Regions from separate parts of the Paenibacillus sp. FSL P2-0121 genome, predicted to be linked through region 4. Evidence: riboswitches for the same ligand, from Rfam matches in the RefSeq annotation. Region 4 holds a riboswitch; each other region holds the start of a gene.
The links. Region 4 has a riboswitch for cyclic di-GMP ahead of MKY54_RS01890 (anti-repressor SinI family protein). Riboswitches for the same ligand answer to the same signal wherever they lie in the genome.

Region 1 (8,018 bases), 120 kb from region 4:
CGAGATCCAGCCCCATATCTGACATGGCCTGACGTGCACGTGACTTTGCCTCTTCGAGACTCATGCCGAAATTAAGGGGACCGAAAATGAGATCCTTCTCGACCGTATCTTCGAACATCTGCTGCTCCGGAAATTGAAATACCAATCCGACTCGGCGGCGCAGTGGCATTAGCTTAGGTGACTTCTCACCAGCCTGAATAGTTACATCAAGCACTTTTACCGTACCCTCGGTTGGTTTCAGTATCCCGTTAAACAATTGCAGCAGCGTCGATTTACCTGAGCCCGTCGCCCCCGCAATACCAACCATCGAGCCAATGGGTACACTGAGGTTAATGTCCCGGAGCGCCGTCAGCTTCCAGAGGCTTCGGTCAGCGTAGGTGTAACTTACTTGCTGTAATTCTATGGCCATAACGTGTCTATAAGCTCCTTTTCACTGGTCGGAACATCCACATGAATACCCTGGTTCTGCAGCTCGCGTGCAAGGCGCCAAGGATAAGGTTCACGCAGATGGCATTTTTCCAGAAGCTCCTCGTTCCGGAACAACTCCGCCGGTGTAACATCTGCAGCCAAACCACCTCCATGCAGTGCAAGCACCCGATCCGATGCCAAAATCTCATCTGCATCATGTGTAATCATGAGGATCGTGTACTTCCCTTCTGCCCGCATATCCTGCAGAATACCGAGAAGGTCATTTCTGCTTCCTTCATCCAACATAGAAGAGGCCTCGTCAAAAATGACGATGCCTGGTTCCATAGCAAGAATGGAAGCGATAGCAACACGCTGCTTTTGACCTCCCGACAGCTCACCCGGATGCTTGGACAACAGATGATTTATTCCTAGTCTCGTCGTATAGGAGTGCAAACGTTCAGCCATCTCTTCGTACGGCAAACAAAGCCCTTCCAGGCCGAATAGGATATCTTCCTCTACAGTGGCTCCAATAAACTGATTATCCGGATTTTGGAACACCATTCCGATACATTGCCGAATGCTTCCGATCGTTTCCTCACTAAGCAGCATGCCACTAACCACAATCTCACCAGCCCCCTTAGGCAGCAGAGCATTGAGCAGCTTGACCAACGTAGACTTCCCGCAGCCATTAGGACCAACCAAGCTGACCCATTGTCCTTGAGAGATAGATAACGTTATATTTTGAAGAATCGGATGCTCGGGATCATAGCCAAACGATACCCCATCCAGAGAGATGACTGCTTGTCCTTCTCCCTCTAAGTCTTGACCTTCGTATGATTCATTCATGTTAGTCATCCTTCCGCTGATGTGACTAATCAGTCCAAAAATTCTTCAAACAGCGATATTTTTGACAATGACGCCACCAAATAACGGACTGCATAGCCCACGGCAATTCCTGTTACTACCCCAGTGATCAGCAGCATGGGAAGATAATAAAAAATACTAAGTGATGCAAATACCATAGAAGCTGCCAGCAGCTGACCGATATTATGCGCAATCCCACCGGCTATACTAATTCCGATCAAGCTTATACTCTTACCTTTGCCACTAATCAGCATCAGCACAAACATAACAACAAAGCTAAAAAGTGAACCAAATAAACTAAACAGCAAGCTTGAGAAGGTACCTAGCAGAAATGCAGTAAGCAGTGTTTTGAGGATGACAAGCAGCAAAGCATCCCGTCCACGTAAAAAGTAAATACAAGTCAAAATCATAATGTTGGCCAGTCCGAGCTTAGCACCCGGCACCAGTCCCATCCCGGATAACGGAATCTGTGCCTCTATTAAACTTAACACTACTGCCACTGCGGCGAAAATCGCAATAATCACTGTTCTTTTTAAAGCTGTTGCAGATTCACTACTGGACATAGGCATCTATATCATCCTCCCCCGACGCACTGGTGATTTCGACTAATACTCTATGCGGTAGACAGACAATCGTCTGTTTGGGCAGGGTAATAAAACCAAAACCTAGGCAAACTTTATCAGCGCAATCGGCATCGTACATTTCAATCCCGTAATCATGCACCTTCAAAATGTTATAGCCGCGTTCCGTGCGGACCTCAATGGTTTGTTCTTCTTTTGTAAGCTTTACCGTTTTAAATAACTCACCGTCCACCGTTACATTGGCTATGAGATTTTTACCGGCCCCACCTTTGTCATCATTGTCCGAAAACCATCTCGGTACGAGAAAAGCGAGCGCAGCAATCAATACGATGGAAATCAGCCACACATCTGCGCGTTTCATAAAAATCTCCCTTATTTTTTAATTAAAATCCAGACTTATTAATTATAACGGTCTACCCTCAATCCTTCAATCAATGTTGGAGTTTATTGTCAGTTTTAGAGAGCTGTTCACAAAATAGGCACGCAAAATAACCCCAGCAGACACAACCCATTCGTCTCTGGCATTTTCAGTTGAAGTTTGTAGCGTTTGCAAAAATATCCAACTTACATTTTAGCCCATTTGCACCGAGATCGCCCATCTCCTCTGGTTTACTAGCTTTTCCGGAATAATTCACAATTAACCCAATTTAAGTTACTTTCAAAATCTAAGCGCCCCTTATCGAGGTTTGTTCCTCTCTAGAATCAAATAAACCTTATCTTGGAATTCATTATTATATTTGCCTTTTAAACAATAGTGTGTTATATTTATATGGTATTTGTTTTTCGATATATTGAATATCCCCACCAAGAAGATGTCAGGCCGACTATTATACACATCGGCATTTTGGACAAAGAGGCTTTATGTTTTCTTGCAGTACTCTTCCTTTTTATGAGATTAAATTCGAAATATAGCATTCCGATTCACACTGGCGCGGTCAATGGAGCCGCAAGGGCAAAAGAGAGGTAGGGCTTTTGTCGTATTGGAAGGATTATTCTCGCCACACGGCTGCTGGAAATAACAAGGAATTAAGACACCCGTTACTCACGAACGGCGGGGGATGAATATAACGAGAAAGCATGACGGTACGATCCTTATTCAAGGACTACGTCATGTGTGGAAAAATATAGGCGCCCGATAACCGCTACCTAGCGGATATCGGGCGCTGTCTACGTTCAGGACTTATTTTACATATCGACTTACAAAAGCTGTTACTACATCTATATACCCCGCCTTATCCGTATCATAAGACAATCCATGCCCCGCTTGCGGCACTATGAGTCTCTCTTTTGGACTCTGGCATGCCTCATACAATTCATTCATCATAGCAAAAGGTACAAAGTTATCCGCATCCCCATGAATAAAAAGAATCGGGACCTTCGCTTTCCGCACTTGTTTTAATGCAGAGGCTTCACCAAAACCATACCCCGCCTTCAAGCGGGTGATTAGACTTGCACTTTGAACGAAAGGGAAACTTGGCAAGCGATACATGCGTCGTAGTTGGTAAGATAATTGTGCTTTTACTGAGGTATAAGCGCAGTCCGCAACAATAGCTTTTACCTGCGGCGGAAGATCTTCCCCTGAGGTCATTAGCACTGTAGCACCGCCCATAGAGACGCCGTGAAGCACAATTTGAGCACTGGGCCCAGTCTTTTTAATCATGTATTCAATCCATTGCAAATAATCTTTTCGTTCCGGCCAACCAAAACCAATGTAATCCCCTGCGCTATCTCCATGCCCTCTTGCATCGGGAATTAGGATGTTAAAGCCTAAGTTCTCGTAGTAGATTTTGGCGTACGCCCCCATATCCTTTGCTTTACCTGAATAACCGTGGGCTAGAATGGCTGTGCGTCCCGCAGCACGATTAGATTGGAGTAAGTAACCCCTTAGTTTAAGTCCATCTGCAGATACGATCTCAATATTCTCGAAGCTCTGGCGAGAGACCCAATCCTTCCCCTCCCCCCAAGAAGCTCCGGCAACCGGAGGATCAGCCTTCAGATTAGGATTATTACTTAGAAATACCTTTGGCGCTCGTTTAATAGCAATACCATAGAAGAAAAATCCCACATAGATTAGAATCCCTATGATGATTACAGCGCTAATAATGAACCATATCAATTCGCCTTCGCCATCCCCTCTACATTTCTTTTCCAACAAGAGTATACCATCTACTTAGAATGCACCAAACTATCGCAATCATGACATACAAATAGAGCCGCCATCGGAACACTCCCGAAAGCGACTCTATGTTGATCTACCCTTTATTATTTATTCTTTTTGGAGAACTTGGTTCTCATTAATAATCCGATAAGTGCAAAACCTAAACCTGCTACATAGTAAGGTGCAGGACTTGATTCACCCGTTTTTGGCAATTCCTTCACAGGTGGCTTACCTAATGGGATCGTATCGTCCACTACGATGATTTCATCAGGTGTTGGTGTTGGCGTTGGTGTCACTGCCGGTACCGGACCTAATGGGATCTCATCATCATCAACAAGTACTTCTGTGCTATTCGACGGTGTTGGTGTTGGTACTGGCGATGGTGTCGGCGAAGCTACAGGCCCAAGCGGCACAGGATCTTCTGCAAGAACTATAGTGCCAATTACGGATGATGGCGTTGGTGTCGGGAACACCGAAGTCTCTGGTGTCGACGTTGGTGTTGCTTCAGGCGTTACCGTCGGTGTTGGTGTTGCCTCAGGCGTTACCGTCGGTGTCGGTGTTGCCTCAGGCGTTACCGTCGGCGTTGGTGTTGGTGTCACTGTCGGCGTTGGTGTTGGTGTCGGCGTCACTGTCGGCGTCGGTGTTGGTGTTGGTGTCGGCGTTGGTGTTGGCGTTGGTGTCGGCGTCGGCGTCGGCGTTGGCGTTGGTGTCACTGTCGGCGTTGGTGTTGGTGTCGGTGTTGGTGTCACTGTCGGCGTCGGCGTTGGTGTCACTGTCGGCGTTGGTGCCGGTGTTGGCGTCGGCGTTGGTGTTGGCGTCGGTGTCACTGTCGGCGTCGGCGTCGGCGTCGGCGTCGGTGTTGGTGTCACTGTCGGCGTCGGTGTTGGTGTCACTGTCGGTGTTGGCGTTGGTGTCGGTGTCGGTGTTGGTGTCGACGTTGGTGTCGGTGTCGGCGTCGGTGTTGGCGTTGGTGTTGGCGTCGGCGTTGGTGTCACTGTCGGCGTCGGTGTTGGTGTCGGTGTTGGTGTCGGCGTCGACGTTGGTGTCGGTGTCGGCGTCGGCGTTGGTGTTGGTGTCGGTGTCGGTGTCGGCGTCGGTGTTGGTGTCACTGTCGGCGTTGGTGTCGGTATTGGTGTCGGCGTCGGCGTCGGCGTTGGTGTTGGTGTTGGTGTTGGTGTCACTGTCGGCGTTGGTGTCGGTGTTGGCGTCACTGTCGGCGTTGGTGTCGGCGTCACTGTCGGCGTCGGCGTTGGTGTTGGTGTCACTGTCGGTGTCGGCGTTGGTGTCACTGTCGGCGTTGGTGTCACTGTCGGCGTTGGCGTTGGTGTCACTGTTGGTGTCGGCGTCACTGTCGGCGTTGGCGTTGGTGTCACTGTTGGTGTCGGCGTCACTGTCGGCGTTGGCGTTGGCGTTGGTGTTGGTCCAGGTTCATCACCATCGTATGGATAGTGGTGAAATTCACCACCACCAGTACCTTTGAGTGAAGCCGCCACTAAAGTACCGTTAATCTGACCATTAATAAAATCAACATGAGCATAGGGGGCAAGTATGCTTCCCATTACACCTATGCCTGCCATATCAAGATACGCAGCTTGGCTAAAGTTAAGCAAAATTTTCTTGCTGTTCAACACGTTATTAGGTAGAAATCCGAAGTTTTTCATTTTTACGTTAGAACCATCAATATTAATAATTGCAGTAGATCCTGAAGGAACATTTATTGTAATTCCGTAGGTATTAGAGACGTTATCTCCTGAAACATTAAAAACATTGACCGCAGGATCTGTACCTGTCAGGGTAAGGCTGCCATATTGGTACACTGTTGTTCCATTCGCCGGCAATGCTGCAAGTTCTGCTGATTTGTCCTTCAAAGACTGACCTACGGCTGAAAAGTCAATCGTACTCCCCTGTCTTTTTGTACCACCCTTGAGGAGCGTTACATTCCCTGAAAAATCTCCCCCGTGCACGATATTCCCATAAACAGTACCTCCGTTGAAAGTAAGATGCCCTCCAACAACAAGTGTGTCAGTCAGGGAAACCTCTGCAGCGGTCAACCTATCTCCAACACTATAGTTGGTTAAGTTAACGTTACCTCCAGCAGCAAACCTTCCTTCCGTATCCGAAACTGTTGTTATATCCCCTAGAATAAACACGTTGTAGACCGCTGCAATTCCCAATGTAGAAGAACTACTAGCTCCAGCAACTCCAGCTCCTAATGAGGAAAGCCCACTACCTACCGTCAAAATCCCAGCTAATACAAGCGAGAGTAACGGTTTTATTCTTCTTTTCAAATGGCACACCTCCTAAAACTATGATTTATATTAATCAGAATAATTACCAGAAACTCTAAAGGACCTAACAACAAAAAAGACCGCCAAAAAGAAGTGAAATTCCCTTCTCATGGCAGTCGGACGGTCATTGTGCCTTTAAGACACTTTAGACTCCTGGACTTTGCGTCCCGCCCTTTCAGACGGTTTGCTATTATCATGACTATATATATGTATTACACTGCAAGTCCAGAACTGGTAGCTGAAGCATTCTATCCAATAACAGTCTATGACTTTTAATACTTTTGAATTAATAACAGTTTAGCTCCCGACACCCACAATTGTCAATCAATTCCTTTCGATAATTCCCCGCATTAGTACCACACAAAAAAAGCGCCTAAAGGCGCTTCGCATAAGGTTTTTCATTAAATTTTAAAGTAACTGTATATAGCCCAATATGGATATCCATAAGGGAACACTCAAAATTAAACCAAAAAACAATCCACGCTGGAGGCTGCCCTCTTTTTCCATCATAATTCTCCTTTATTTGCGTTCGATACATTAATTTTTATTATTACAATTTTTAATATAATTTATTCTTCGTTATTAAGTTGTGAATTTAATCACATTGGATAAGCTGTTTAGAAATACCATTGATTATTTTTGGAATATCGGGGTAGAATACGAATATACGTTCCTATTAGAGGTGATGAGATTCATGCATAGAGCAGAAAGCAGGGACAACATGCTGGTGAAATCTTATTTATTGCTTCCGATGATTTTATCAGCTTTCGAACGGGACTCCGCCATTTTATCTACACACTTACGAACACCCGCCCCTTATCTGGAGGTGCTTGGAACAGCTGCTGCAGTAGCTACAACAGATCTAAGGGATGTTCGTGCAGAAATGAGAAGACGGGGAATCAAGGTGTATGAGCAAAACAGACTTAATACTGGAATTGAAGCCAAGTATATATGTCGTGGCTATCATGAACGAATGCTGCTGTTGAATGACATTGTTGCGGCTCAGGCTGCCATCCATATGCGCAGATACCTAGGGCTGGATATTTCATCTTTTAAGAGTTACGAAGAACAGTACCAGATTAAGTAAAGCTGTATAGAAGCCGCTGCGCTCTCTCCCCCCAATCAATTAGTGAACAAAAAAATAGGCCTTACCATGGGAGTTGGCAAGACCTGAGAGAGATATACCACAAAACACTGGGGGGTGTTTGGTGTCTCTAATATATACCTCGAACCTGAAAAATAGCTGATAGGCACATAAAAATTACATTAAAAATATTGTTCGCCGTTCAGAAGTGATTAGAGTGCTCCCACAAGCTTAGCCGACCTTTAGCTGGAATTGGATGGCTTAATGGATGAACCCGTTCAAGCTTCCAGGCAAACCGTCCTTCACTATAGTCGCCAAAATCATATTCATTCCCATTGATCCATTCCCTTAAATCCACCTCTGGAGTAACCACATAACATCCCGCGAGCTGACCTGTAGCAATAATAGCTCCTGTCGGCAAATTATTCGCTGTATAGCCATGTTTCGCCAATACTGATTTGTACGGTTCCTGTTCACAAATCTTTTTGTCAATCCTCACTCCGGCATGGATGCCTAACTCGCCGCGGTAGGCTGTTCTCCATGAACGAGTTTCAAACTCTTTTTCACCAAGAGCAATTAAGGTCGCCCAAGGCTGCCGTATTGTTATACACCGCATGATATTTATCCCCTTCGTT
Region 2 (8,018 bases), 2.1 Mb from region 4:
TATAACCACAGGGTAGACAAATGTATTTTTTCATCTTTATCATCTCCTAAAAAGTTAATAGTTTAGTTCAACCTGGTTTGTACTTCAGCCATAATCTCCTCGATGCTACTCCCGTTAACATCGATCCCCTCAAGGGAGATGCCATACTCTACAGCGGTTTTATACCCAAGAGAAGCAGCTGCACCTTGCCAGGATATCGCACCGATCATTGTGTTATCTTTCACATAGATACGCGTATACGCCCCATTGTCATCTCCGCTTACCGCCTTATCGCAACACTGTTCATCCACGTTGCCTATCGAAAATAAAGAGATACCAAAGGCGGTAAACAAGGTAACCGGAACAGCTCTACGATACGCCGTCAGATTGGCGACCATATTACTGCCGGCAATCCTGCCCTGCTCAATCGCTCCGCCCCACAGTCCTTCCACATGCCCGTTAATTTCAGCCACATCTCCGGCTGCATACACATGCGGATCATTTGTTTGCATTTGTTCATTTACGATAATGCCCTGCCGGACTTGAATATTCGAGCCACTTACCAGTTTCGTATTCGGTACAATACCAATAGAGTAGACTACATGGTCACAGGAAAAATGAGATTGGTCGTGCAGCGTAATTCCGGTAACATACTCAGTTCCTGTTATAGACGCTACATCAGCTCGAAGAATAACCTTCACACCTGCTTGTTCAAGGTTCTCTTTAAGGAGCTGTGAGGATTTCTCATCAAGCTGTCTGCCCATCAACCGGTGAAAAGCTTCGATCACCGTTACCTGATATCCAGCTTCATGCAGCGCCCAAGCGGTTTCGATTCCCTGCACTCCCCCACCGATTACGGCTACATGGCTGCCATCCTGCAGGTTTTCTTTCAATCTGTCCGCATCGTTCATATCCCGGAGGGTATGAACATTGTTCAGGGCGAAGCCCTCAAGGGAGAGTGCACGATTCTTCGCTCCCATACACAATAAAAGCTTATGATAAGAAACACTCTGCCCATCTTCTGTCACAACTATTTGCCGGTCCGGGTGGACAGAACGGATTCGGGTCGAGGTTTTTACGGAGATACGGTTATCGCGGTACCATTTTTCCTTTTTAATCAGCACCTTCTCACTGTGCAGGTCGGTAAACAGCCCTTTGGTCAGCTTAATCCGGTTATAGGGCAGTTGACTTTCCTCCCCGAGGATCGAAATTTCCGATTCTGCGTCTTGATCACGGATGGCTTTGGCGGCATGGACGGCGGCTACTCCTCCGCCAACAATAACGTAATGTTTTGTCATCCTATGTTCCTCCTCCCTAAAATGAACTCAGCAGCAAATCCGAAACAAATTCAGCCGCATTTTTAATTTTTTGAACTTTCTCAGGCTCTTTCGGGGAAAATCTGATTCGTACAGGGAACTCTACATGTGTCATCCCCGTGGTTTTAATAACCTCAGATGTGCTTTGCACCGTCATGTTTGTTCCATTCAGATAATCCTGAATGACTTCAATGGCTTCACCACTCCAGCCGTAGGAGCCAAAGGCTGCAGCAAGTTTACCTTCCAGATTCATATTGTGCAATTCTTTCAGAATGTTCTCCAGGTTCCCAATCATGTCCGCGTATTTAGTGGAGCTGCCAATAAAGACCGCGTCCGCTGACGTTATGCTGTTCAGAATATCAGTGGCACTACTTTTATCTGCATCCCAGACCTCTGTCTCTATATTATTTTCCTGCAAGCAATCCTGTATGATTTTGGCTATCTTCTTGGTACTGTTTTTGATGGTGGTATATACGATGGTTGCCTTTTTTCCTTGCGTCGTTTCACGGCTCAATGTGGCGTACATCCCGATATATTTACGTATGTCCTTCCGGATCACAAACCCATGGGAAGGAGCGATCATCCGGATCTCAAGATCCTTAACAGCCTCTAACAGGGTTCTTACATATCTTCTGTGAGGATGAATAATTGCTGCGTAATAGCCCTGGAAATCTTCCGTAATATCAAACCCGGCTTCATCGCTGAATAGATTCTCCACCGCAACATGCGTGCTGAAAATATCACAAGGAAATAAGATTTGATCTTCGATACAATAGGTGATCATCGTTTCTGCGGTATGGAGATACGGTGTTTCTTTAAACAGCAGCGTTTTCCCGCCAATATCCAGCTTATCTCCGTCTTTAACCACCAGGAAGTTCCGGCTATGAAGCTTGTACATTTCCTGCAATTCGGGAACAGCAATCTCGGTGCATACGATCGTGGCATTTGCAGCCTTGGCAGCGAGAGCTGCCAGTCCACCAGAGTGATCAGGCTCTGTATGATTAATTACAATGTAATGGATATCTAGAAGATCAATCATTTCACCCAGACACTCGGCATATTCACGTCCGAATTCCATATCTACGGTATCAATGACAGTTGGTTTACCTGTTTTTAATAAATAAGAATTATAGGTAGTTCCTTTTGCCAGAATCAGGCGGTGAAATGGAACCTGGCGGTTATCGATTTTGCCTATCCAGTAAGTATCCTCGGCGATTTTTTTGAATTGTGTACTCATTTCTTTAACCTCCAATGTTTGATTGATAATGTTTATCAACAACCTTATTTTATTATGGCTGCCAAACAAAAAAGAGGATTTGAATCAAATTATAAAAGATTGAAAAAAATGAATACCTTAAATTTAGACGATCTAAATAAAGTGATTATGCGTTGAGTCACATTTTAAATAAAAAGCCACACAAATGTTTGCACTTCGCCTTAAAGAAAGAATAACCCATAACAACTTTATGCCATATCCTAATGAAAATAATAAAAAGGTGGATATCCATGACTGAAATACAAATAGCTGCTGTGGGAGATCTAATGGTCAAACGTTATATTATTTCGGATGCTAAACAGCCTGACGGAACCTATTCGTTCAGCCCCCTGTTTGCAAAAGTAGCTCCTTATCTGAAACAGGCTGATTTGACGATTGGCAATCTCGAAACCACCTTTGCTGGAAGTGGCCCCGAATGCCGGAAAAGTCCCCGATCAGGCGGTCCGATATTCAAATGTCCAGACGAACTGGCCCCTGCACTTAAGGAAGCCGGATTCGACGTATTAGTAACGGCCAACAATCATTGCATGGATTATGGTGCCCCGGGTCTGGTTCGGACGTTACGAGTTCTGGACCGTAATGGAATCGACCACACGGGAACAGCTAAATCATTAGAAGAATCCAAGAGAACGCTTATTAAAAACGTCAAAGGAATTACGATTGGCATCCTCTCCTACACAGCAGGAACCAACCGAATTCCTGTACCAGTGAGTAAGCCATGGCTGGTTAACCGGATATCTACGCCCAAGATCATTCGGGAGATTCGAGATTTAAAAAAGAAAGTCGATCTAGTCTTGCTTTATCTGCATTTCGGAAGCGAATATCGTTACACTCCAAACAAGAGGCAAAAAGAGCTGGTCAATCTCTTCTTTAAAAATGGCGCCGACATCATACTGGGGTCTCACCCACATGTTCTTCAACCGTTAGCGCTTCGTGGAAAAAAACAATTCGTTATTTACTCATTGGGGAATTTTGTTTCGACTAAACTAATGAATATTCCTTACACACAAAGCGGTATCATTCTTACGCTTAAAATAAAGAAGGATGAAAAAGGACACACGAGTATAACTAACGTAGGTTACATCCCGACTTGTGTAGATCGAAGAATAAAAAGCGGCAGGAAAATTACAGAGATCATCCCCATCCGCGACGCATTAAAGAGAAGCGACACCGACATAAAAACAGAACGGCGAAATCTCATGAATCGAATGTTGAAACATACGACAACAATCTTAAAGAGGGAATAGAGTCGTTACAGAAAAATAACGTTCCGCGGAATTTACCGCGGAACGTTATAGATTTAGACCTCAAAACTGTGTTTGGGTTTAGCGTAAACGATCAGGCATCATTAATTTAAGGAATTCTAGAATACCATTCTCTACTACAAGTTCTTCTCTATCTTGATCAGCAAGTACTCTTCTGATGAGATCTTCTTTACCCTCCAGTACTTTACTTGTCCAATGAGGATCAATGATAAGAGACCGTCCTACTGCTACTAATTCAGCATTTGTCAACGTGTCCTCTGCGTCCTGTTTGGTACGGATATCTCCTACCCCAATTAAAGGTATACGGCCATTGATTTTCTCATGCACATATTGCAGGATTGATTTTTCTTTAAAATCTTCTGATGCAGATACTTTCTTGAAGTCCCCTAATGAAATATGCAGATAATCCAGCTTTTTATCAGCTAATTTATCAATGAGATAAAAGGTATCGGTGATTTTAATTCCAGGCTCTTCATATTCTTCTGGAGAAAAACGATACCCGACAATAAAATCCTTAACCTCTGAATTGTCAACGACAGCAATAACTGCATCCACTAATTGGTTAATGAAATTAAATCTTTTCTCTAAGCTTCCTCCCCATTGATCTTCACGACGGTTGGAGTGTGGAGAGAAGAATTGTTGGATTAAATATGTGTTTGCTCCATGAATTTCTACCCCGTCAAATCCAGCTTGAATAGCACGTTGAGTCGCTTTTTTAAAATCCTCAATTACACCGAAAATTTCATCTTCTGTTAATGCTCTTGGAATTTCTGCATTCGGGCGTTCGGCAGCAATGGCGCTGGAGGAAACGGGTTGTACGCCACGCAATATTTTTGAATCTGTCATTCTTCCTGCATGGAATAGCTGTAAAATAGCCTTTGTTCCATTTCGTTTAATAGTAGATGCTAATCGGCTGAGGCTAGGAATAAATTCATCGGAGGAAACACTAAGTTCACCTTCCCATCCTTTTCCACCCTCTTGTACATTTGCTGCCGCAGTGATGACCGCACCTACTTCGCCCGTTCTTAGCGAATAGTATTTCAATTCATCTTGTGTTACTACACCGTCATAAAAGCTCATTCGAGTGGTCATTGGAGCCATAACCACTCGGTTTTTTAATGTCAGCCCTCTGCGAAAAGTTAATGCTGTGTCTAGTGCTATCATCTTTTTCCCAACTTTCATTAAATTATATTTAGATAAATTATTATATACATGCGCATACATATAAATTACAGCAATGATTTATTCTTGTCAACTAATAAAGAACTGCTGTTGGATACAACAAAAAGCGCTGTTCCGCTGAACAGCGCTTTTCGCTCGTTATGAATCGTCCTTATTATTCTAGTTCGGCCGGTTTTACAATGGCTGCACCTTTATTATTTTTGGAATATTTAGCTTCGATTTTCGTGGTGTATGTATCTTTAGCTCCGTCACTTACCAGCACATAACTCAGATCGACTGTCAGCTTTTCCGTTTGCCAAGTCTTAGTATTGACGAATAATTTCCACGTTACACTTTTGGGTTGAACTGTCTCACCATCCCAGAGGTTCTCCTGGTCATAGAGTTTGATTATCCCCTTAGCTGCTGTCGGATCGGTTACCGTGAATTGTAAGACTGTTTGTGCGCCAGCAGTGCTGACTTTCATGGATTTTTTATAACTTTTGACCGAATCAAGCATGGAAACAGGATCGTATTGGCCTTTAGAGTAAAAGGCATCCCATTCCGTTTTCTCCAGTCCAAGCCAATATTGTGCATCAGGATCGATTGGCTCCCCGTCATCGTCGTAACCTTCATCTTCAGATTCATCGATCAGTTCACTTCCGTCTACAAGATAGTAAAACTCCTTGTCATTGGCATATAGACTGTACGATGTTTCTAAAAGACTACTAGCGACAGTGCCTGCTGCGGCAAAATTCGGCAGACGGTTGATATCCAGCTTCAGAGTGTTGGTGTTGCTGATACGCACCCCGCCGCTTTGAATATCCTGTTTTTTGGTCACATCCAGATGGAAATTCTTTATTGCTTTGGAGGCTGCCGTTACTTTGCTGATCATCTGATCCGCGGTTACTACTGTTGAGGTAGCTGCAGACACTACTCCTGGATTAGACATCCATCCGATCGTTCCGGACAGCAATAAAGCACCTACTGCCAAACTAGTACCTATTGTTTTGAAAAAACTGTTCATGTACTTCCCCTTTCGGCCCCTTGCGATAATGTAACGCCGTATAGGTCGAAATAATAAAAGAGCTCAAAATAGACTACATATTTTTAGAGCTATCCTTTATGCTTCATAAGACATCCCTATGGCGGCCTGGCGATCATTTCCTTCTGTCGAAAGGCTTTAGACCCATGGCTTTGTGTCATCATCTTTCGATGATTTTACCTTTAACGCGGACATTCAATTAGTTTTAATTAGATTACGGACGCATGTCCCACCGCTAATTTTATCATGGTTATAATTACCTGTAAACGACTTATCTTCCATTCGAATTCGCTATGATACTCAGAAGAAATACTACAATCAAAATGAAAAATGAACGATTACATACGCTTATAAGTCTTATTAATGAGAACAGCAAAGACAGGGGGTGCAGCAAAATGAGTGACCGGGAAATTTTCGAGCTCTATAAAGAACAAGTATATTATTTTTGTTACTACTTAATGAAAAATCAGGCAGATGCGGAGGATATTTCCCAAGAGGTATTTGTAAAAGTTATCTTAGCGGATAAGTCGAAGGTAAGAAACTTGAAAGCTTGGATTTTACGAATTGCTTCGAATGAGTGCAACAGTGTGATCAAAAGGCGTAAGACGGGGTGGATGAAAGAAGTACGTAATTATTTACTATCCAGGTCTGAGGAATCAAACCCTGTAGAAAAACGTTTGGATCGACAGGAAACTAAAAAAGAATTACAAGGGTTATACAGTCAGCTTCCCGACAAAATCAGAATGGTAGTAGTCCTTCGTTTTATAAACGAATTGACTGTACCCGAGATCTCTAAAGTTATGAGCATACCCGAAGGAACTGTAAAATCCAGACTGAACAAGGGACTTAAAATACTAAATAGAATGGGTGGAACCCAACTAAAGGAGCTGAATAGTAATGAGTCTCTATATTGAAAAAGATAAACATATTCCCCGACCGGATTATGATTTGATGTGGACTGCCATAAAACAAGAAGCTTATACACGTCAAAGAAATCTGCATGCCTCCCAGAATACTCCTAGGTCTAATAAAAAGGTTATTCCTATCAGTATTGTCTTCTCTTGCCTCTTACTTGTAGCCATTCCTGTATTCGCTAGTATGACGATTAATTGGGATAAAATTGGTGGTCGAAGTGTGAGCAATGCATTAAATAACGGCATCGGTCAACAGTATAATCTTCAAACTTCCAGTTCAGGAGTAACAATGAATTTGAACGGTGTTGTAACTGATGGAGAAAAAATGAAAATGCTGTTATCACTTGATACTAAATCTGATCTATCCAAATATACTGGATTTGCTACAGAGGAAAACATCATGACTAGTGAATCCGGTGCCAAGGCAAAGGTATACGGTTATTTAGAATACGATCCTGAAAGCCAGAAACTCATTGGAGTATATGAGACACCTGATACATTAAAGGATGATAAAAAGGACTATAGGTTTGAAGCACGGAATCTCATTTTTTACAGTGATCGGAATATTCCCTTACAATCTAATCATCAAGCAGGGGATACTATCAATACTGGAGTTAAGCAATATCCAAGCCTTCAAATCGAATCCGTTCGATATGTTTCCAATCAAACCATTATCCGTTACAAAGTCGCTGCATCACCATCTGACTTAGGACGGGGTAATCCACATTTGGTAGTTAGTACTGGTGGTCAAAAGAATGAAGCAATTCCAACCATCATGCCTAACGAAGGATCGGATTTATTTATTGAACAGGTTTTCAATATAACTGAATCAGATTGGAAGGAAGCTAGTCTTCATTTTAGTTACATTGAAGAAGCGAAACGATTTTCAGGTACGTGGAAGTTCGATTTTAAAGCAGATGGACAAAAAGCAAGTGAGGCGATTTACACTAAGAAACTGTATAACAGTCCTGAATTTCAAGAAAAGACCGGCATAACCTTAGATCAGCTAGTGGTTACCCCTTTGGATATCCAAATTCTAATAGATGAAAATGATTCGCTTAAAAA
Region 3 (8,018 bases), 2.6 Mb from region 4:
GCTTATTTCTCAGCTACCAAAATCTCCTGGATACTGGATCATGTGGATGGCGCCCGAGAACGGGCGAATCGTGGGGAACTTCTAGCAGGGACGATCGACAGCTGGTTAATTTGGAGACTTACTTGCGGAGCCGTACATGTCACTGATGTTACCAATGCCTCACGTACGATGCTGTTTAATCTTCATGAACGGTGCTGGGATGAAGAGCTAATGGAAGAGCTTCGTATTCCGCGTGCCATTCTGCCAGAAGTAAGAATGTCTGGTGGCGAATTTGGAGTAGCAGACAAACAGTGGTTCGGGGCGGACATTCCAATTCGCTCTGTACTTGGAGATCAACAGGCCGCATTGTTTGGACATACTTGTCTAGAACCCGGCAGTGCCAAAAACACCTATGGTACAGGCTGCTTTATTCTAATGAACACAGGCACAGAAGCTGTAGCCTCCAGCCATGGCTTGTTGACCACTGTAGCTTGGGGTATGGGAGATGAACTCTATTATGCCCTAGAGGGCAGTGTGTTCGTGGCCGGAGCGGCCGTTCAGTGGCTGCAGGAGGGGCTTGGTCTTATAGAGGAGCCAGCAGGCTCAGAAGATAAAGCACGGGAAGTAGAGGACAGTGAAGGGGTTATCGTTGTGCCTGCGTTTACCGGACTGGGGGCACCCTATTGGGATATGTATGCCCGTGGAGCCATATTTGGCCTTACTAGAGGCACTACCTCAGGACATCTGGTACGAGCTACATTGGAGTCCTTAGCCTTTCAATCTAGAGATGTAATAGGAGCTATGGAAAAAGACGCAGGCATGCCATTGACCGGCCTTCGTGTGGATGGCGGAGCTGTGCGTAACGATTTGCTGATGCAATTCCAGTCTGATATCCTGGGCAGTGAGGTTACTAGAACAACCTATGCGGAGACAACAGCTTTGGGTGCGGCGCTTCTGGCCGGGTTAACGTCCGGAGTCTGGACACGTGCCCAGCTAGAGAGCTTCAACAAGGCTGAGAGGGTCTTCTCGCCTGAGATGGGTATAACTGAGCGGGAAGGTCGTTACAACGCCTGGAAGGACGCTGTAGCGCGTACCATGGGTTGGGAGAAGCATGAAGGATATCAGTGATAAAGGAGCTGTATATATCTATGGTTAACGGAACCGAATCTGATCTGCCGGGCGGACTATCTAAGCCGGCGCTTCGAGCCCTGCATGGGGCTGGATATGTTCAGCTTCAACAATTCAGCAAGCTTACTGAAGGAGAGCTTCTGCAGCTACATGGATTGGGGCCAAAGGCGATCGTCCTATTACGGAGTGCTCTCGCGGAAAAGGGGCTCACCTTTGCAAGTAAGTCCTGATGTTGCGTTAATATTTATATTAAAAAGCGGCAAGCTTAGGTGAATCCCTAGCTTGCCGCTTTTTGTTATACAGCTCCTAATATTCAATAACAAATGCTACATTTTGCCAACCGGCGCCCACTGTCCAGAACAGGACTTTATCACCACGTTCGATCTTTCCAGTAGTTACAGCTTTATGTAGAGCAATAAATGGGCTGCTGGTAGAGGTATATCCGAATTCATCCCCTATGTATACCGCTACATTGCGATCAATGCCGACTTTCTTACACATCTCTAAGATATTAGGCAATGAAAACTGTGAGAAGCAGGCTGCTTTAATGGCTTCAGGCGCGATATTGTTGTTAGACAGTAGAGTACGAATAGACTCAGAAGCAGCATCTATGCAAATGGAATCATCAAAAGGAATAAACTTCACATTAAACTCTCCAGCCGCTACACCTTGTTTACCCAGTTTAGCCAGGCCTGCGCACGGGAATTTGGAATTATCGCAAACACAAGGATCCGTTTGGTAGATAGAGTCAATGAAACCGACCACATCCTCAGCTTGTTCAAGAATGACTGCCGCCGCTGCATCACCGAAGTTAGCGTAGTAGACTGGATCATTCTTATCGGCATGAGGGGTTACATAATCGGAGCCGATGACCAACGCTCGTTTAATCCTAGGATTCGCTTGCATTTGACGGCTAACCTGTTCCACAGAAGCCGTCATACCCGCACAATTAGCATTGCTGTCAATGCAGATTGTATGGGATGCGCCTTTGATCAAACGGTGAATCATTAATGAGTTGGTAGGAAAGATATACTCAGGAGTTTGACTTGCATAGGCAATAAGGTCGATATCGGCACCTGTGAGACTACTTTTCTCCAGAACATTCCTGGCAGCCTCAAAAGCCATCGTAAGGGAATTCTCATCCGCATCCTTAATACTATACCGTGTAATACGACCTAATGCGGATAATAGACCTCGAATATCAATGCCTTTTTCGTCAAAATGCTTAATGAAAAAGTCGTTACCAACTATATTGCTGGGATGATAGATATCAATGCCTTTAATACGAATTCCGGTCATAATACGCCTCCAGGAAAGCAGTAAAATGTGGCCTACATATTAAGATTCAAAGATCTAGACTGTAACCGCAGAAATGATCTCGATGTTATCGAGTCCAGCTTTACGGCCAAGACGGGAAAGCTGCATTTTGAGGATCGGGTTATTTTCAAGCGTTAGATTTACTTTTACAAATCCATCATTCTTAAACATTACAAAGCAGCTTTCTAAAAGAGGTACAACATCTGGTGCAGTTACATTTAGCTTTCTGCAGTCGATTTTTAGTTCATAGTCAGCTGGAGTAATTGGATTGATAGTTTGTTGATAAGCTTGAATAGATTTTAGACCATCTTCTTCAGAAAATGTTCCATCCAACTCAATGTTAATAACCTTGTTTGTAGTGTCTGTCTTCAAAACGAAACTTCCCATGCCTAAATCTCTCCCATAGATTGAATTTGTCCAAAACAGTTCGACTGCAATATCCAGCCATGTATATCCATTTAGCTGTTTTATAAAAGTCAAAATTCGACACTATACAGCAAGTAATGGGATATTCCGACTCTATTATAGGCATATTTTTCAAGTGTATGCAATAATAAAGTCGAATTTTGTATATTGTTGTCGAACTGTTGGGTTATTGGATTTCTTCTATGGTTGCAAGCAGGATATTAAAAGCTGTGATGATTCTAGGTGCCCCTATAACGGGTACTAAGTGTAATAGAATACCTTTAAGCTGTTCTACGGTAACTCCAACACGAAGGGCCATGACATAATGAACGCCCAACTGTTCGAATTGACCCATTGAAATTAAAGATGAAATGACTGCGATTTCCTTCCAGTCAGGGGCTATAGTATTACGTTGAAAAATATCGCCATAGGCATTCCCCATAATAAATTCAGCCAAGTCAGGGAAGTGGTCTTTAATTGGAGCTAGTGCTTTTGCGCCATAGTCTCCTGATAGATTCGTGAAGTGGTTGAGACCACTGTTGATATTTTCCTTCATGGTTAGCCTCCTAGTTTAGGTTCAAAGTACGGTGTGCAGTCGGAGGGACTTCATCACGGTCTGTTAGTAGTTCAATAACGGCAACATGGTTTAGAGCTACCGCATCTTTAATTGCAGCTGTGAATTCATCCGCAGTCTCACATTTGTAGCCTTTAGCACCTAGAGATTCAGCGAATTTCACGGCGTCCATTGGTACTTCATATAGAGTTCCATCGATACGACCTGTGGTTTTCTCCATACCCTTAAGAGCCATATCTAGTTGCTTATTATTGACCACGATAAAGATGACAGGGATATCTTTGCAGACAGCGGTGTTAATCTCAGCGCCGAGCATCATGAAACAACCATCACCTGTAATGCAGAGGACAGTTTCTTCAGGAGCTGCAACTTTTGCACCAATAGCCATGCCGATCGAATTACCCATGCAAGCAAAATACGCATCAAAAACAAAGCTGCCCGGTTTCTTAACCTTGTACCATTTTGCAGCGTGGAATCCATGACTTCCATCATCAACGAAAATTGAATTATTATAAGGGATCAAATCACTTAAAGTGCTCATTACGGAAGCAAGGGAAAGATTCTTGAGGGTTGGAAGCTCTTCTGAATAATCCGCATCGGCCAAAGCCTCACGTTTGGTGATTGTGCTTGGGTCAATATGATTTAGGCAGTGCACCAAATTATCGCGCAGGTCCCCAGTGACCGGTATCGTTTTGGACAATAGTATTTTTCCGACAAAGGTTGGATCAATATCAAATTGAATTAAAGTTGCTGGATGATTCTCCCGTTTAAGATTACAGATGGTCATATCACTTAAACGTGATCCAAGCACTATAAATAAATCGCTTTTATTCAATAAATCGTCCCCGTGGGTCGAACCGCCAACGCCAATAGGACCATGATAGAGTGGGTGATCCCAGACTATAGCCCCTTTTCCACCAGGAGATGTTACTACAGGAATATTAAAAGTTTCTGCGAGTTGAACAAGCTCTTTATGTGCTCCGGAGCGGTTAATTCCTTTACCCGCAATAATCAAAGGATTCTTAGCAGCTTGAATAGCATCGATGACTCTATCGATATTAGCTTGACTAATTAGAGATTCTCTTTCTGGGATTACTATATTGCATTCTTCCAATACTTCAGTTTGTACATCAAAAGGAATACAAAGATGAACAGGACCCCGTTTGGTCAGGGCCACAGAAATCGCATGATTAAAAATAGTACCAAAGTGATCCCCACGTTCAACCAATTTACTGAACAAGGTGGCAGGTCTGAACATATCAGCTAAATCAGCCAGAAAAGAGGTGGAGTCCTGACATTGAGGAATTCCAAGCTCTGTAATGGATTGGTGGCCGGTAATAAATAGGACAGGTAGGTTGTTAGCTTTCGCATGTGCTGCTGCTGTAAGCAGGTTAGTTCCCCCAGGACCCGAAGTACCAAATGCTACGCCTAGGTTACCCGTTTTCAGCGCATACCCTGCTGCTTCGAATCCGGAGCTTGCTTCATGTCTGCCGGGAATAAATTCAATACCGTAATCCACCATCTTTAGAACAATTGGACAAATGGATTTGCCAATGATCCCAAAAGAATGGGTGACTCCAAGGTTACGTAGTGCTTCCGCCATGTAATCTGCGACTGTCTTCAAAAGAAACACCTCACAAGTTTTTTGATATATATTAGTTATTAATCTACCGAATAGATACGACAGATCAATATACTCAAAAAGTAAAAACCTGTGCTCTATAGTAAGCACAGGTTGGTGGCATAAGGCACCGCTAAGACTGAACAATAGTTCAGCCGTCCTGGTTCCTCTGCAACCTGGCAATCATGGCCTCAAACGAAAAAATGAGGCTGTAGATCCATGGTTTTGCGTCATCCTCTTTCGAGGATTTTGCCAATATTAATTTATAGTTGATAAGAATAATTTTCCTTTACAATATATTCCTCATTAATTTTTGTCAACATAATCCGCTAAAAAAACTCGAAATTTGACGAAAGTCTTGTCCAAGAGATGAAGTTTTGCCTCGCGAAAAAAACTGCCACCTAAGACTCAGCTTAGGTGGCAGTTGATAGTTTTGAACTAGAATTTAAAGATATGAATGGTTTTTTGCAGATTAAATACGGCCTGGGTCATTTTTTCCGTTTCTTCTGCAACAGACTGCAGGGCATTAATCTGTTCATTCATAGCCGCCGATACCTCTTCCGTGCCAGCAGCAGTTTCTTCGGTGATTGCTGAGATATTCTCAATTGCACTGGAAATTTTCAAGGCACTTTCTAGCATAAGATCGCTCTCCGCAGAGAATGAAGAGATTTGCTCGGTAATGTACTGCACGCTTTGTACAATTTGTGCGAAAATATGGGCAGATTGAGTGATCATTTCATTCTGAACCTGCACAACCTCTTCATTGATGGCGATATTATCGATGGCTTGTTTAATATCTGACTCAATGCTGCGGACCAAGCCGAATACTTCTTTTGTGGATGCCGTAGATTCCTCAGCAAGCTTGCGGACCTCTTGAGCTACAACGGCAAAACCCCGACCATGCTCTCCGGCACGAGCAGCTTCGATGGAGGCATTCAGTGACAGCAGGTTGGTCTGCTCAGCGATCTCTGTGATGGTCTTGGTGATCATCGTAATCCCGCGGGCATTTTGTGAGAGAGCTTCAATAGTATCAGCCACTTTTTGTGTAGCCTCTATGTTTTTACGCATGCCTTCAGCCTGTGTATCTACGGATTGGCGCCCTTGCTCGACAAGTTCTAAGGTATGTATTGAACGTCTGTTCATTTCTTTGGTGGAGTTCGTATAATTGGATACTTTAGTTTCAATGTCTTTAATGGATTCTGTCATATCAGCGATATCCGTAGATATTTCATTTGCACCAAGAGCGAGCTCAGTAGAAGAAGAGGCTACTTGTGCCATGACAATTTTCAGGTTCTGGTTCTTATCTTCGATTCCGCGGCTTGCATCCATAACTTGACGGGTGATCTGCGATGCATCGGTCAAAATCTTCTTGAGCTTATCAATCATTGTGTTAAAGGAGCGGCTTACGTCACCCATTGAACCATTTTCGTCCGCTCTGCTAGTGAAATCACCCTTCGAAATACTGTGAGATACATTAGCAATATCATCAAAAGATGATGTAAGCGTTCTCTCCACGAAGCGAGCAACAGGTAAAGTCAGACCTGCAAGAACAACTACTAGTATAATTCCTACGAGAAATTGACCTAGAATCATTAACGTAACTAAGACAGGAATAGCAAACAGTGCGGCAACGAGGTAACATCCGGCAACAATTCTTTGTTTTAACGGAAGTTTGTGCATCCAGCTCATTGGTAAAATGTCCCCCTTATTAAATTTTATGTAATGGTGTTATTATAGGGGATTTATAGGTCATTGGTCTATAGAGAAGTGTCATAAATCTTCTTTAAGTAGTAGATATTTAGAATTCATGTCAAAATTCCTCATATATTGTGGAAATTGTTTTAATAGCAGACTTTACCATCCTTACTAGTTCGATAGGAGCTAAAACAATAACTGAAGGAGAGAAAGAGAGTACGATACGACAGGCAGATTCTATAGCATTAAACTCGGCCTCCACGTTCATCCACCCAGTATTAGCAGAGGGTTCTACTAAAGTTATAGTTACATATCTTTCACGTTGTAATTCTTTAAGAATAGACTCATTCACCTTTAAGTTCACTACATATTTTGGCAGTGCTGCTTTAAAAGCTAAAGTCGATTGTTCCCAGTAGCTTTTTAAATCAAAAGCCTCAGGTCTGACAAATGATTCATAAGTTGCGTCAGCTTGTATTAATCTCGACACGCGAAAAGTCCGCATTTCACCCTCGGTTCGTGCCACTACATACCAAACTCCACGTTTTGCGACTAACCCGAGAGGTTCAATGAAACGCTCCTTCATCTCGTCATTCCGTGGGTAAGTGATCTTTACTTTACGGTCTTCCCAAACAGCTTCCTGCAGGACAGATAGGAACGGATATGTCTCGTCGGAAGGGTGCCAGCTGGCACCATCTATATGAATGCGCTGGCTCAGGTAACTGGCTGGATTATTCGGCCTGGATGGGGAAGCAGCCTCCAGCTTAAGCACGGCAGAAGAGAAGTCGTTTTGTATACCCAGATCTTTTAAGATTGAGGAGTCTGCGGACAGCAGCAGAGTAGCAATTTCTGAGGGCTTCATACCCGTTAAGGAGGTCCGGTATCCTTCTGTGAGCATCCAACCCCCTTCGCGTCCCCGTTCGGCAAGAATCGGTATTCCCGCTGTACATAAGGCTTCCATATCTCTAAACACAGTTCGTTCAGACACTTCTAAGGTCTGGGCTAGCTCACGGGACGTCATCTTTCCACGATTTTGCAGCAAAAGTAAGATGGATAACAAACGATCGGCTCTCATTAAGGGAACATTCCTCCTCCTAATAAATGTTAGTTAGTTCTTAATTAATTATTATATTATATATGTCAGTTGATGTCATATTAAAGAATTATACTTATATAAGGTAAGGATTAAATACAGAACATTTAGAGAAAAACAAGTGTAGAAAGGATTGAGAACATGACTTTAAAAGGAAAAGTAGCATTGGTCACCGGAGGCAGCAGAGGTGCTGGTAGAGGAATTGCATT
Region 4 (8,018 bases):
AACTGTGAATCCGAAGCGTATTACTGCCTGTGCCGATGCGGACAAGCTGGAGCTTAGCCGTAAAGAATGGTATGACCTGTATGTTAGTTCACGCGGTTCAAAACTTCCGTAACATATACATTTATATTCTCAACTTCATTACTCCGCTTATACCCGGCTCGCGTTACTACTGCGAGCCGGGTATTTTTTTGCGAATCACTCTAACTTATCGTTCTTTATTGCGAATATATTTAGTAATCGAGCGATATATGGAGTTATTTAGAGATAAATTATCATTTTCGTTCTTTATAGAGTACAAATGCGCGTTATTGGCAGTTTTCTTTTTGATTTATTCCATGTATGATTCATTACAGAAGTTGTTCTTAATAAAGAACGATAATAACGAACCAAAGAAACAGACATTGAGGGGAGGTATTCCTCTGAGTCCCAGATCAGCAAGGAGAAGACCTAGAAGAAACAGGAAAATCGGATTACGTATACTGCAATCAGGAATGGCTGTCTCCGTCTTATTTCTATATACCTCGCAGCAAGTTGGTGGTACCTATGGAGGCTTTGGAGCCGCTACGCAAACCACTAGCACGATTAGCTTTTGCGAAGTATTTCCGAATTCGATCAAGGCACTGCTTACAGAGTTCAAAGAGCATGTTAATCGAGCGCTCACTTTAAAAGAATCACTACAGCCCTTTTCCTCATCAGCTAACTACTCGGACGTTTCGGGAATAGAAGGGATGTCGCTGGAAGAGCTTGATGTCGCTGCAGAAGAGATTTCTTCGCAAATAGCGGCGCTTCAATCCCAAATAGATAGCGTTAACGAGCAACTGGCGGCTAACAGCCAAATTTGGAATCAAATCCACAATGAGCTAAGTGCAGCAGCAGCCTTACTCTTCCAGATAGGAGGATATATGACTTCTCTAGATTCCAACTGTCTAGAAATCAAGGACGAGCAATTTTTCAGAGATTTACAAAGCAGCCTGAATCAAAGCGGTGTGATCTCGGAATCCTTGAATGCTTCCTTAAATGGAGTTATTAGTTACTTAACCTCCATACACGATGTCGGTCTTCCATTCGCTTCGGTAGTTACCAGTGATGTTTATGGACAACTTGAATTACGCGAAGGAGAGTTCCCACAGCCACTGCCATTCCTGATTACCTTCACTCAACCAGACGGCGTGATCTCTAGCGACCTCACCTCATCTTATGAAGCTCTAAATACCGAATTGACTAACCATAAAGAATCGGCAACCTCAGGTATCACTACCCTTCAAGATAAACTCCAATTGATCAGTCAGACTCGCGAGCAAAAACTAGAAGAGCTTGAAAAAGCTCGGCTAGAAGAAGAGCAAGCAAAGAAAGAAGAAGAAGCGAAAAAAGAAGAAGAACGTTTGGCTGAGGAGAAAAAGCAACAAGAAGCCGAGGATAAAGCGAAAGCTGAGGCAACCCCTCCAACATCAGGCGAAACTGCTCCGGAAGCCCCAAATAAAGAACAACCTGAAGCCCCAGCCACTGATCCGGTTAAGCCGGAAATTGACGAAGAGCTCACAATTCCAAAAGATGTCCCTCAGCAAGAGGCTCCACAAGAGACGCCAAAGGCGGAAGACAGTACGACTACCCCGCCGGTAGCAACCCAAGCTCCTTCGGACCCTCAACCTGAGAAAGGTGGAGAATAAGATGCGAATTAAAAAAATTATCAATAATACCCTATCGAGCTTAATGCTTGTGATCTTTATTCTGCTGGTGGCAGCCGTAGTGTTATCCAAGGCCTCCGGCGGTGAACCTGCTTTCTTCGGATATGAGATCAAAACCGTACTCTCAGGATCGATGGAACCAGGAATTCAGACAGGCTCAATTGTCGCATTAAAACCCGGAGGGGATATGAATCGTTTCAAACCAGGCGATGTCATCACCTTTAGGAATGAAGATAATCTGCTCATTACTCACCGGATTGTAGAAGCGACCGTCAATAACGCTACTGGTGAAGCTGTTTATCGTACTAAAGGCGATAACAACGATGCGCCCGACATGAACCCTACCAGTTCTGTGAATGTTGTAGCTCAGTATACCGGGGTCACTGTACCCTATGTCGGTTACGCTATGAATTTCGCGGTTTCCAAAGCTGGAAGTGTTGTCCTCATGATCGTGCCTGGCTTGATGCTTCTGCTCTATGCTCTGTATACCTCTTGGAAGGCTGTAGCTGCATTAGAAAAGAAAAATGCTGCCCTACTGCCAGCCTCACCGCCCCCAACAGAAACACAGCCCTAAGTTGATTGTCCACTTCCGCTTACGAACCGGAAGATACAATATATAAATTTTATAAAAAATTCAAACACAAATTTGAGGAGGAATTTTATTATGGGTATCAAGAAAACATTGGGTCTTGGCGTAGCATCTGCAGCACTGGGTTTATCATTAATCGGCGGAGGAACCTTCGCATACTTTAGCGACACTGCGCAAAGCACAGCTACATTCGCAGCGGGCACGCTCGATCTGAACTCCGACCCTTCTGTCATCGTTAATATTCCTAACCTGAAACCAGGTGATACTGTAACTAAATCCTTCAAATTGAAAAACGATGGTTCGCTCGATATCGGATCTATTATTCTGAATACATCGACTCAAATCACGGATGCTAAAGGAGATAACTACCTGGATTTAGCCGAGTTCATTAAAGTTAAATTCCTTAGAAATAATGATAAAGGAGTACCTATCGTCTCTCCTGAAAATGTAGTTTATGAGACTACACTTGCTGCTTTAAAAAGTCAGCATCCGGATCTCGTAAAAAATACAGGTTGGGATCAACTCTTTACCGAAGCATCCGGTATTAAAGCCGGTACCAACGACAGCTTCTCCGTCCAATTCGAATTTGTGGAAAATAACCAAGATCAAAATATTTTCCAAGGCGATAGCTTAACACTGACTTGGGATTTCGTAGCTAAACAAGGTGCGAAAAAAGACTACTAAGATCAATAAAGTAATTTAATAAAATACTCGAAGAGCAGCAGATCCTGAATCCGGTCACGGATAAGCAGATTGCTGCTCTTCTCTTTACAATAAACTTTGTCCGATTTATTGATATTTGCTATACTAATAACAAAAATTACGGAGGGGCGTCAGCATAGTGCCACAGAATATGGGCCAACGTATCCAGCAGCTCCGCCTAGACAAGGGTTTCTCCCTATCTGAGCTTGCGGACAGAGCAGATGTGGCTAAGTCGTATCTTAGCAACGTGGAGAGAAACATCCAATCCAATCCATCCATCCAGTTTATCGAAAAAATCGCTGACGCGCTTCAGGTATCCATTCATGCCCTACTCTATGGAGAACCCAATGATGCAGAGGAATCACATTTAGATTCGGAATGGTTCCGATTGGTGCAGGAAGCTATGGACTCAGGCATTAGCAAACGCGAATTCAAAGAATTTCTGGACTATCAGAAATGGAAGCTCGATCAAAAGGATTAATACTTCCTACTAATCTGGTACGATCCTCTCTTCTACTAAATCATATCGAAAAAGGACACAGCGAAGAACCGCTGTGCCCTTTTTCGATATGTAACCCCTCTAATGTATTACTGCACGATCTGCACAGTTTTCTCATGAAAGAACTGGCGGATTTCATCTGCCTTAATGCCAGCCTTCTTAGCTGCTAATAATAAATGTACCCACTCTTGATCCAGATCAATAAACTGCTGTTCTCTGTTGCTACCCTGGTTGGACTTTTCCAAAAAATCTCCCCCTAAGATTTTACGTCCCCAGGCAATCCGGCTGTCATAGTATCTCTACCTTAGACCCGCGACTTTGTGCCCCTGCCTTTCGGCAAGTTTACCTTTTACTGGACCCTTTTCACGAAAGGATCTGCTTAAAAAACTATAAAATTACTATCTGCAATAACATTATACAAAAAGAAAGCGGAAAAGTGTGTCGATTCCTGGTTACTTTCTATTTTAAAAACGAAAAATAAAAGATTTTTTTTCAAAGATCTTGTCCGATTATCACGATACTCGTCCGTTACATAAAATAAATTGTACTAGCAAAATAAATATTTACTGACCTAATAGTTAAAAATAAGGATAATAGAATCATTTTAATAGGCCTTTAGAATGGGTAATGAGAAGAAACACCCTTCTTTTCATTAGAACAAGCTAACCCATACCATTTTGCGAACGTATTGGACGAAAGAATGAATTGATTACAGTGGCCGAAAGTAGCACAATAAGATGAGAAATGAAACCGCAATCATCACAGCTCCAGTAAGCGTTGACACAAAATGTCACGTATGGAGTTCATCCGTTAAGGAGGATGTATTCATGGCAGCCAAAGAGCCCTATAACGAATCCATTTGGAGTAAGTATTACGGACCCAATTTAGGCTACATTCAAGAAAGATATGAACAGTTTGTGAAAGATCCCTCCACCGTAGAAAATAATTATCGCGAGCTTTTTACAAATTCGGGACCTCCTCCCCTAACTCCGGATAGCGAACCGGCTCCTCAGCCGCGCATCTCGGGAGACACCGAATGGCTTAGAAAAGCAGTAAGAGCTTCCAAGCTAATCGCCAATATTCGTATATATGGTCATATGGCCGCTGAAATTGATCCGCTGGTACGCGATCAGAATCCCATGGCAAAATATCTTGAGCTTGAAACCTATGGGCTGACCCGCGAAGACCTGATCGCACTGCCTGCCACGCTTATATGGGAAAATGCACCGAATGATGTGCATACCGGATGGGATGCCGTGCAACGTATGCGTCAGGCATACACCAAGACCATCGCCTATGAATTCGGGCATGTGCATGAAGAAAAAGAACTGCAATGGCTAAATAGACAGGCAGAATCCACCAGCTCACCAGCACCCCTAAATAATACAGAACGCAAAGAGCTCCTGAACCGTCTGATTCAGGTAGAGCAATTTGAAACCTTCCTCCACAAGACTTTTGTAGGTCAGAAGCGTTTCAGTCTTGAAGGCAATGATGCTCTTGTGCCGATGTTAGATGAAATCGTACGTGCTGCTGCACATGACGGTGCGGAGCATATTTTGATGGGCATGGCGCATCGCGGCCGCCTCAACGTTCTTGCACATATTTTGGGCAAACCTTATGATATCATATTTTCAGAGTTTCATCATTCTCCGAACAAGGAGCTTTTCCCTTCCGAAGGCTCCACAGGCATTAACTATGGTTGGACAGGTGATGTGAAATACCATCTCGGTGCAGACCGTGCTGTCCGTGAAGGAGAAACCGTACGCACAAGAATAACACTAGCGAATAACCCAAGTCACTTGGAATTCGTCAATCCTGTCGTGGAAGGTTTCACTCGTGCCGCACAAGAAGATCGGAGCACTGCAGGACTGCCGAAGATTGATACCAGTAAAGCTATGGCGGTGCTGATGCATGGCGATGCTGCTTTTCCAGGTGAAGGAATTGTTGCAGAAACGCTTAATATCGGCAAACTTCAAGGTTATCAAAATGGTGGGACGATCCATATCATTGTTAATAACCGAATTGGTTTTACGACTGAAAGTGAAGATTCCCGTTCTACGCATTATGCGAGTGACATCGCCAAAGGGTATGAAATCCCAATAGTCCATGTCAACGCTGATGACCCAGAGGCCTGCGTAGCAGCTGTACGTTTAGCTAGCGCATACCGCCATCAATTCAAAAAAGATTTCGTAATTGATCTCATCGGCTACCGCCGTCATGGTCATAACGAAATGGATGATCCTGAAACCACACAACCTATTGTCTACGGTAAGGTTCGCAATCATCCAACCGTCTACAAGGTTTATGCAGAGAGACTGAAAAACGAAAAGGTTCTTACCGCCGAAGACGTACAAAAGATGAATGCTGAAGCAGAAAGCGTATTGCAGCGTGCGTACGATAATATGAAGGAAGGCAATCATAAGAAAAAAGAACCCAAAGCCTTCATTCCTCTACAAACGGACCGCGCAGCGGCAAACACTACAGCGGTATCCATCTCCAGCCTGCAGGAGATCAATCGTGAACTGTTGACGGTTCCTGCTGGATTCCAGGTTTATCCGAAGCTGGAGCGCATTTTACAACGTCGTAAAGATGCACTGAATGAGGGTGAAAAGGTCGACTGGGCACTAGCTGAAACATTAGCCTTCGCTACCATTCTGAAAAATGGAACGCCCATCCGACTGAGCGGTCAAGATGCCCAGCGCGGAACCTTCGCACATCGCCATCTGGTGCTGCACGACAGTAAAACAGGAGATTTATTCTCTCCGCTACATCAGCTAAGCGATTCCCGTGCCTCCTTTGGCGTATACAACAGTCCATTGTCAGAGGCATCAGTATTAGGCTTTGAATATGGTTATAATGTGTTTGCACCGGAAACCTTCGTAATCTGGGAAGCACAGTATGGTGATTTCGCCAATGCGGGTCAGGTTATTTTTGACCAGTTCATTGCCGCTGGACGCGCCAAATGGACACAGCGCAGCAATCTCGTCATCATGCTGCCGCATGGCTACGAAGGACAGGGACCTGAGCACTCCAGCGGTAGGCTGGAACGGTTCTTGCAGCTATCCGCTGAGGAGAACTGGACGGTCGCTAACCTGACTACCGCTTCGCAATATTTCCATCTGCTGCGGCGCCAAGCAGCGTTATGCGGGCAGGAAGATGCTAGACCGCTAGTCATTATGACGCCGAAAAGTCTCATTCGGAATACGCGCAGCACTTCTGCCGGAACCGAGCTGGCTTCAGGACAATTCAAGCCTGTATTAGCTGAATCTTTGCTTGGCCAGAAACCAAGTGAAGTTAAACGGCTCGTAGTCTGCAGCGGTAAAGTCGCTATCGACATCCAAACAGAACTGGAAGCAGCACCGGATAAGGATTGGTCATGGCTGCATGTTCTTCGCCTAGAGCAGCTTTATCCGTTCCCGGAACAGGAGCTAAGCGAACATTTAAACTCCTTCAGCTCCCTTCAGGAAATTGTCTGGGTGCAAGAAGAGCCGAAAAATATGGGCGGCTGGAGCTATAGTGAGCCTCGGTTACGCGCCATCGCACCGAAAAATGCCGGCGTAAGATATATCGGCCGTCCGGAACGTTCCAGCCCGGCCAGTGGTTATGCAGATGTGCATAGCTTCGAACAACGTAGAATTGTAACAGAAGCCCTAAAATCAAATTCGAACGTACAAGCGGCTGTACCGTCCTCTTAAGAGGACGGTATCACAATAGCGTAAACCATTATGTTTGGGGAGGAAACGGCCTGTGTCAGAAATCTTAGTACCCGATCTGGGAGAATCCATATCCGAAGGAACCATCTACAAATGGCTGGTTAAAGAAGGCGACACGGTAGGTCAAGGCGATGTGCTCGCTGAGCTGGAAACGGATAAAGTCAATCTGGAAATTAGTGCAGAGGTGGAGGGTGTCATCTCCACCATCCTGCGTCAAGCGGGCGAGAACGTAGCCGTTGGCGAAGCCATCGGCATCATTGGAGCCGCAAGCGGCAGTACGCCGCGGGCCGCTGCAAGCGAAGCCGAAGCGCCTAAAGCGGCTCCGGCAGGCGGCAACGCAGTAGCAGCCGCCGCGCCTGTAGCTGCGCCCGAAGTGCCTGCAGCAGGTGGCGACAGCCACGCTGCCTTGGCATCGCCGGGCGCACGCAAGCTGGCACGGGAGCGCGGCATCGACCTCGGCGAGGTTAGCGCCCGTGATCCTATCGGCCGGATTGGTCAGGCCGATGTGTCCGGTCATGGTGCAGCAGCACCGCAGGCCGCTGCACCGGTAGCTCCGGCGCCGCAAGGCAAGCCGGAGCCAGCGAAGCCGGCAGCGGGCAAAGCCACGCCGGACGAGGGCAAAAACGTGGAGCGCAAGCGCATGTCACGCAGACGGCTCACGATTGCCAGCCGCTTGGTCGAAGCGCAGCAGACCGCGGCCATGCTTACCACCTTCAACGAGGTGGACATGACAGCGATCCTCGACATCCGCAAGCGCCGCAAGGATGCATTTAAAGAGAAACATGAAGTTGGACTAGGCTTCATGTCCTTCTTCACCAAAGCCGTGATCG

Region 1: linked by a shared signal. The riboswitch ahead of MKY54_RS02435 (choice-of-anchor A family protein) and the one ahead of MKY54_RS01890 (anti-repressor SinI family protein) in region 4 are both predicted to bind cyclic di-GMP.
Region 2: linked by a shared signal. The riboswitch ahead of MKY54_RS11130 (DUF6612 family protein) and the one ahead of MKY54_RS01890 (anti-repressor SinI family protein) in region 4 are both predicted to bind cyclic di-GMP.
Region 3: linked by a shared signal. The riboswitch ahead of MKY54_RS21375 (thiamine pyrophosphate-binding protein) and the one ahead of MKY54_RS01890 (anti-repressor SinI family protein) in region 4 are both predicted to bind cyclic di-GMP.

Annotation. Positions count from the first base shown of each region.
Region 1 covers NZ_CP150245.1:553,192-561,209, reverse strand. Annotated here, with positions in the region: gene MKY54_RS02460 (ATP-binding cassette domain-containing protein) at 1-409, opposite strand, end outside; gene MKY54_RS02455 (ATP-binding cassette domain-containing protein) at 400-1,254, opposite strand; gene MKY54_RS02450 (Gx transporter family protein) at 1,284-1,841, opposite strand; gene MKY54_RS02445 (NusG domain II-containing protein) at 1,825-2,214, opposite strand; gene MKY54_RS02440 (alpha/beta hydrolase) at 3,034-4,008, opposite strand; gene MKY54_RS02435 (choice-of-anchor A family protein) at 4,116-6,299, opposite strand; cyclic di-GMP riboswitch class I at 6,408-6,498, opposite strand; gene MKY54_RS02430 (hypothetical protein) at 6,889-7,386, shown strand; gene MKY54_RS02425 (ASCH domain-containing protein) at 7,586-7,999, opposite strand.
Region 2 covers NZ_CP150245.1:2,551,196-2,559,213, reverse strand. Annotated here, with positions in the region: gene rd (rubredoxin) at 1-34, opposite strand, end outside; gene MKY54_RS11150 (FAD-dependent oxidoreductase) at 63-1,277, opposite strand; gene MKY54_RS11145 (FprA family A-type flavoprotein) at 1,294-2,532, opposite strand; gene MKY54_RS11140 (CapA family protein) at 2,802-3,818, shown strand; gene MKY54_RS11135 (NADH-dependent flavin oxidoreductase) at 3,897-5,060, opposite strand; gene MKY54_RS11130 (DUF6612 family protein) at 5,173-6,021, opposite strand; cyclic di-GMP riboswitch class I at 6,139-6,230, opposite strand; gene MKY54_RS11125 (RNA polymerase sigma factor) at 6,435-6,953, shown strand; gene MKY54_RS11120 (DUF4179 domain-containing protein) at 6,937-8,018, shown strand, end outside.
Region 3 covers NZ_CP150245.1:4,801,016-4,809,033, reverse strand. Annotated here, with positions in the region: gene glpK (glycerol kinase GlpK) at 1-1,107, shown strand, start outside; gene MKY54_RS21395 (DNA-binding protein) at 1,128-1,337, shown strand; gene MKY54_RS21390 (ketoacyl-ACP synthase III) at 1,414-2,406, opposite strand; gene MKY54_RS21385 (hypothetical protein) at 2,461-2,811, opposite strand; gene MKY54_RS21380 (carboxymuconolactone decarboxylase family protein) at 3,017-3,385, opposite strand; gene MKY54_RS21375 (thiamine pyrophosphate-binding protein) at 3,396-5,036, opposite strand; cyclic di-GMP riboswitch class I at 5,192-5,288, opposite strand; gene MKY54_RS21370 (HAMP domain-containing methyl-accepting chemotaxis protein) at 5,463-6,713, opposite strand; gene MKY54_RS21365 (YafY family protein) at 6,835-7,791, opposite strand; gene MKY54_RS21360 (SDR family NAD(P)-dependent oxidoreductase) at 7,951-8,018, shown strand, end outside.
Region 4 covers NZ_CP150245.1:429,255-437,272, reverse strand. Annotated here, with positions in the region: gene MKY54_RS01915 (aldo/keto reductase) at 1-112, shown strand, start outside; gene MKY54_RS01910 (hypothetical protein) at 492-1,667, shown strand; gene MKY54_RS01905 (signal peptidase I) at 1,669-2,259, shown strand; gene MKY54_RS01900 (TasA family protein) at 2,350-2,958, shown strand; gene MKY54_RS01895 (helix-turn-helix domain-containing protein) at 3,128-3,457, shown strand; gene MKY54_RS01890 (anti-repressor SinI family protein) at 3,565-3,720, opposite strand; cyclic di-GMP riboswitch class I at 3,748-3,832, opposite strand; gene MKY54_RS01885 (2-oxoglutarate dehydrogenase E1 component) at 4,303-7,170, shown strand; gene odhB (2-oxoglutarate dehydrogenase complex dihydrolipoyllysine-residue succinyltransferase) at 7,223-8,018, shown strand, end outside.